DNA from 2 places in the Lactobacillus amylovorus DSM 20531 genome. Region 1 is predicted to be linked to the other one. Evidence: riboswitches for the same ligand, from Rfam matches in the RefSeq annotation. Region 1 holds a riboswitch; the other holds the start of a gene.
The links. A riboswitch is a leader RNA that binds a small molecule or an ion and turns the genes downstream of it on or off. The one in region 1 is predicted to bind magnesium.
Positions count from the first base shown of each region.

Region 2: it holds a riboswitch for magnesium, as region 1 does, so the genes downstream of both, mgtA (magnesium-translocating P-type ATPase) here and mgtA (magnesium-translocating P-type ATPase) in region 1, are expected to answer to the same signal.

Region 1 covers NZ_CP017706.1:1,590,960-1,594,385, reverse strand. Annotated here, with positions in the region: gene mgtA (magnesium-translocating P-type ATPase) at 1-1,234, opposite strand, end outside; M-box (ykoK) riboswitch at 1,315-1,478, opposite strand; gene LA20531_RS11270 (beta-xylosidase family glycoside hydrolase) at 1,628-2,062, opposite strand; gene LA20531_RS08205 (glycoside hydrolase family 43 protein) at 2,107-3,069, opposite strand; gene bglX (beta-glucosidase BglX) at 3,177-3,426, opposite strand, start outside.
Region 2 covers NZ_CP017706.1:903,606-907,031, forward strand. Annotated here, with positions in the region: gene mgtA (magnesium-translocating P-type ATPase) at 1-1,711, opposite strand, end outside; M-box (ykoK) riboswitch at 1,788-1,951, opposite strand; gene LA20531_RS04770 (TPM domain-containing protein) at 2,005-2,646, opposite strand; gene LA20531_RS04775 (ComE operon protein 2) at 2,603-3,082, opposite strand; gene trpS (tryptophan--tRNA ligase) at 3,104-3,426, opposite strand, start outside.

The DNA of each region.
Region 1 (3,426 bases):
CGTCTAGCTCATCGCTAGCGGCATCGATAATGGCTTGGTCCATCAAATCGTGCATCCCCGTTTGGAAGTACGAATTCAAATAAGCCAACCGCAAAACTTGTGGATTTTCCTTCATATCCAAGTTGTAGTGACGTTCCAATACAACCTTGTTTTGGGTCAAAGTACCGGTTTTATCAGTACAAAGAATGTCGGCAGCACCGAAGTTTTGGATGGAGTTCATCTTCTTAACGATGGTGCCGTGCTTGGACATTTCTAGCGAACCCTTAACCAAGTTACTAGTAACAATAACTGGCAACATTTCTGGAGTTAAACCAACGGCAGTAGCGATGGCAAACAACAAGGCGTTGAGCCAGTTACCTTTAGTTAAACCGTTGATGACCAAAACTAAAGGTGCAATGATCGCGGTCATTGTTAACAATAATTTAGAAATGTTCTTGATACCAACATCGAAGTTAGTTTCCTTAACGTCGTTGTTTGAAATATCCTTAGCCAAACGACCAAAGACAGTTTGTTCACCGGTGGCCAAAACAACGCCAACACCTGAACCTGACACAATAGTTGTTCCTTGATAGATTACATCAGGATAGTCCAAATATTGATCCATGTCTTTTTGATCGGGCCTCTTAGTCGCAATCTTTTCCACAGGCGTTGATTCACCGTTCAAAGAACTTGATGAACAGAACAAGTCTTTAGTTTTGAGCAATCTAATATCTGCTGGCACCATGTCCCCAGCGTGGATATTAATAATATCGCCGACAACTACTTGCTTGGTAGAAATTTCTTCGTCCTTTTGATTGCGACGAATATTGGTAGTTACAGACACCATGTTTAAGAGGGCTTCAACTGCGTCATTAGTTTTCACATTCTGGATAAAGGATGTTAATCCAGAAATGATGATCATCGTAATCATAATTATCACAGTACTCAGGTCCTTTTGATCTGCCGGCACGAAGACGTAGTCGGTAAACAGTGACACCGTTGCTAGCAGCAACAGGACCATTGTGAAAGGAGTGAAGAATGATTCAATGAAGAAATGCAATTTCGTGTTGTGCTTCTTGGTCGCAACTTCGTTAAGACCATTCTTCTCCAAACGCTCTTTAGCTTCTGCCGAAGACAGACCGTCTAGCGAACTATGTAGCGTCTTTAACGCTTCTTCGGGAGTTTGCCTAGCGATCTGCTTAACAAACTCTGTATCGGCTGTCTTCTTATTCATCAGCAACTTGTTTTTTGCCATGTTAATCTCACTTTCTGATTAAACATACAAACAAACTAAAAAGGAGCTAATACCAATTAGTATTAACTCCTTATCTAAGCGATGTTTCCTCGTCGTTCAGTTTTGACACTACGTGACGTAAGCACAGGCTAGCTATCTGGATCTCGCCTTATCTCGACAAGAACTATTTTACTCGTTGGCATCTCTGGATGTTTCCGGGCGATAGCTTGTGTTCACGTAGGAGCCTCACCTAACAGTTTATTTGCTTTTTCAATTTTCATTTTTATTATATGCATATTATTTTACAATGCAATTATCTTTACTAAATCGTTAGAATTTGTAAAAGAATTTAAGAAAAGAGCATCTATTGATAAATTTGCAGTAGATGCTCTTTATTTTGGTTGTGGTTAAACTTTATTTTAGAGACAAATTGTTAAATTTACACTTTACATTTTTATTGCGAATTAATCCAATTACTACTCCTGTAAATGGAGAATCACTTTCTTCACAACTAAAATGTCTCGTTTGACAAGAATCTAATATTTTTTCTTTATTATTTGAAACTACAACTTGATAATTTTCATTATCGAATACCAAAGAAAAATTAATTTCTGAACCTTCAGCTTTCAATTTCACTTCTTTCTTAATAATTAAATCACTATCTTGCTTAACGAAAGTTACCGCATTCTTTTTACTATCATATAAAGCTTTAAACAGATGCTTATTGTCTTTATAAACTATTACCCCTGCCTCTGTAGATTGATTTTCTCTACTAATAGAAAATGTAAATTTACCATCAAATTCAGTTTGTCTAAATCCAATAAAATCGTTTTTTATATTCTCACTTATGTTCTTTTTGAAAATTAAGTTCTTTGAATCAAGTTCGTAATTTTTTAATATAAAGACGAAATGAAGTCAAGTTTATCAATATTGTTAGAATTTCGCGCCTGTTTTTCCACGCTAATAGGCTGCGATAAATTAATAGTTGCTTTACCCTCTTTATTCATGGTATTAATCCATATACCATTTTTATTCCAATCAACTGGTAATAAGATAGTTTCTCTTCCTAATAAATTGCGATGAACATGTTTAGGTTGGCGAACCGATAAAGCGACTAATTCAAATTTGTTTTTATTTACTTCGACTAAATCAGCATGTCCTACACATTGCAACTCACCTTTATAGTCACGATTACTTAAAATTGTATTATTACGCACCGGATGATATGGACCATATATATTATCAGATACCTGCATAGTTTCCATATGTCCTTCACGTGTTCCGCCTTCTGCTATCATTAACCAATATTTATCAAATTTATAATAAATATGTGGTCCCTCTGGATCTCTGCCTCCTGTACCGTAACTAATAATTTTAGGTTCAGTTAAAACTTCAAGAGTTGACAGATCTATTTTGCATTGGACTATTGCCCCCTCACCATTAGTCATCTGAAGATAACAATCTTGACCAATAAAAGTAAGCGAAGGATCTATTCCCATAAAATTTATGTTAAGCCATAAAGGCTTAGACCACCCCTGCTCTGGATTTGTAGTCTTGATAATAAATGTGCCCTTTGGAACAAACGTACAAATGATATAAAAGCATCCCTTATGGTATCTGATTGTTGGAGCAAAAATACCAAGTGAATTTTTTAAATTACTATATGGATAAGCATCCACATTACTTTCATCAATGCCATGGCTAATCAGATCCCAATTAACTAGATCTTTACTTTGATAGACTGGCAACCCAGGTAAAAATTCAAAACTGGAATTAACTAAATAATAAACATCATTCACTTTACAGATACTTGGATCTGGATGACTTCCTCTTAAAATTGGATTTTGATATTCCATACTAATTCGCTAACCTTTCATTACATTTCTAAAATAAAATAGGTATTTAAAATGTAGAGGGGGAAAAGAACATTTTAAATACCTACAATAAATTATTAATTATTTACTTAATCTAATAAGAATTCTTTTTGCAAGCAGTCTCTTGAGTTTCTACCTACAAAGATATCAAATTTACCATTTTCCAAAACGTATTGACCATGATTATCAAAGAATCCAAGCTGTTGTGGCTTGATCATAAATGTAACCTCTTTGCTACTATTTTTTGGAACTTCTACCTTTTGGAAATCCAATAGCCGCTTAACTGGTTGTACCAAACTAGCTACTTTGTCATGGAAATACAATTGTACAGTTTCTTTA
Region 2 (3,426 bases), 690 kb from region 1:
CAACGTTTAAACCCACCTGCAAAGCAATCGCACGCGTTACCGCCTCATTGTCACCGGTAAAGATTTTGACATCGATATTGTCATTTCTAAGAGCTTGTAAGGCTTCCTTAGTACTTTCCTTTGGTGGATCTAGATATGCAAGATAGCCCACAATGGTTAAATCATTTTCATCCTTAGCTGAAAATTCTCCAACTGGAGCTGGATTTAACTTGTAGCCTACTAAAAGCACACGCAAGCCATCATCGTTTAATTCATCGATCTGCTTTAAGATCTTTTTGCGCCAGTCATCGGTCAACTCTTCACTTTTACCGTTAATTTCTACTTTATTAGAAATATTGAGCATCCCTTCAGCGGCGCCTTTTGTAACCAACATGTGCTGGCCGTGGTGTTCATCGTTATCAACCACCACGACGCTCATTCTTTTGCGTGTATAATCAAACGGAATTTCGTCGATCTTGTTGTAGTCACGCTGGATTTCATTGACGTCAAGCTCGTCACCCGCCGCATCGATTATGGCCTTATCAATCAAATCCTTCATTCCAGTTTGATAGTAGGCATTCAAATACGAGAACTTCAAAATTCGCGGCGTTTCTTGCATCTCCAAGTCATAGTGCCGCTCCAGCACTACCTTATTTTGCGTTAAAGTCCCCGTTTTATCGATACAAAAAGTATCAATTGAGCCCAGATTTTGAATGGCATTCATCTGCTTGACTACGGCACCTTTTTTGGACATTTCCAGTGCCCCTTTAGTCAAGTTGCTGTTAACGATAATTGGCAAAACTTCTGGCGTAATCCCTGCGGCGGCCGCCAAGGCGAAGATCAAACTTTCACCCCAGTCACCCTTAGTCAGGCCATTAATAATGAACAAAAGCGGAATTAAAATCGCAGCCGTGACGATCAAAATCTTGGCTAACTGTCTCATCTCACGATCAAATAAGGTCGTCTTTACCTTCTTGCGTGAAATTTCCTGCACCTTTTTACCAAAGACAGTATTGTTGCCGACCGCAAAAACAATGCCGCTACCCGAGCCAGAAACAATCGTCGTTCCCTCATATAAAATGTTAGGGTAGTTCAAATAGTCCTGCATACTCGGTTTAATGGTCACATTGGCCATTTTTTCTACTGGTTCCGAGTCGCTATCCAAATAACTGTATGAACAAAACAGGTCCTTACTCGTAAGGAGCTTCATGTCTGCAGGAATCATGTCGCCGGCAGACAAATTAATCACATCGCCCACAACTACTTCGTCGGTGGGCAGTTCCACGTTTTTACCATCCCGACGAATGTTAGTCGTTACCGAAACCATGTCCATCAATTTTTCAGTTACTTTGGCAATCCTAATCTTTTGGGCAAAATTTACTACCACAGAAATGATCAACATAATAATCATCACAATGACTGTATCTATATCACTATTATCTTGTGGCACCAATATATAACTAGTAAATAAAGTTAAAATAGTTAATCCAATTAAAGCAAGCGTGAACGGAGTAGCGATTGATTCCCACAGCAATCGCCAATTAGAAGCATTGGAGTTAGTCCTAATCCTATTTTCGCCATATTCTTTTCTATTTTCTTCAGCCTTATTCGTGGAAAGTCCTTCAGCGCTTGCCTGAAGTCGCGCTAGCGTCTCACTACGCGATTCGTGTGCAATCTGCTGAATTCTTTGAATGTCGACATTTGACTGCTTTTTGCCAGCTGCTTTTACCATTCTTTGCTCCTCTCATTTGATCGACAAGCAAAACAAAAAAGCCACCTACTGTTTCTGTAGGTGACCTAACAAGGCTTTGTCATACTCGTCGTTCAGTTTTAACACTACGTGACGTAAGCACATGCTAGCTATCTGGATCTCGCCTTAAGTCGACGACACCTATTTAACCCGTTGGCATCTCTGGATGTTTCTGGGCGATAGCGTGTGTTCACGTAGGAGTCTCACCTAACAGTTTAATTGCTAATTATATCCACAAGAAAGTGTAAGGACTAAATTTAAATAAGTCAAGCCACCTAATTGCGTGAATTGTAATTATTGCGGCCGAATCTTCTTAAAACATAAACGATTCCGACGATCAAGAATGCTAGTGCTAACGCAATCGGAAGCGCTACGCGATGTGGATGCGAAATTTTATCTTGCTCGCTGCTCGATAAATCATATTTGTCTAGTGCATATTGATACTGCTGATCCACCTTGGTAGCACAAGCTCTAAACACGAAGCGTAATCCTTCATTAAAGGTGGCATTATCTTGACTGCGCAACTTATCTACTTCAGCTCTAATAATGTTGGCCCGTGCGTCAGCCGTAAAGGCGCCGTGCAGGTCCTTAGTAGAAAAGATTTGCACGTTGCGCTTCTTGCCTTTTTGTCCAACCACGATAAATACCGATCGCTTAGTACGGTTAAACGCCTCAGGAGTGAGTTTATTCAGTCTCTTAACTGTAATCACAGAGATCTGCGGCTGCTCCTTAGTTTGAAAATAGCGATTATTCTTTTCAGTAATTAAAGTCTTAGTTTCTTTATTCAGAATATGAGCATGGTCTTCAATATTAGGCTGCACAAATCCCGTAGTCGTTAAAAAGACTAACAACAAACCTACTAAGCCAACTAAACTAATTCTCGTCTTCTTCAAGTTTATGGGCCAAACCTTCCACATATTTTCGATCGATCTTAATTTGCTCATATGGTACCCCGCAATCATGAAGCAACTTCAATGCTAGTGGATTATCACGATAGTCAAAATAATAATTTATCTTTTTAATGCCTGCTTGCACTAAAGCCTTGCAGCAGTTGTAACAAGGAAAATGGGTCACGTAAATTTCAGTATTTTCAGTAGAAACACCAAATTTCGCACATTGAATGATGGCATTCATCTCTGAGTGAATCGTTCTTACGCAGTGGCCGTCAACCATTTGGTGGCCAACGTCATCGCAATGCGGCTGTCCTGAAACCGAACCGTTATAGCCAGTACCGATAATGCGGTGATCTTTGACTAAAACGCTGCCGACTAGCGCTCTATTACAAGTAGAACGCTGAGCAATTACTAACGCCTGCATCATAAAATATTGTTTCCATGGAATTCGATCATGCATGACTTTGCCCCTTGCTTTTATTTATCTATTCTTAAAGTAGTTCAAGCCGATAGCATCACGAACTTGTTGCAAAGTTTCGTTAGCTACCTTGTTAGCCTTCTTTGAGCCTTCCAAAAGCATTTCGTAAACTGCATCTTCATCTTGAGCAAACTTTTCACGACGTTCACGGATAGGTGCAAGTTCTGCTTCAAGGACCTTGTTCAAGTAACGCTTAATCTTAACGTCGCCCAAACCACCCTTTTGATATTCTTCCTTAAGTTCCGCAACCTTATCCTTGTCTGGGTCAAAGACATCAAGGTAAGTAAAGACAGTGTTACCTTCGATCTTGCCTGGATCTTCCACGT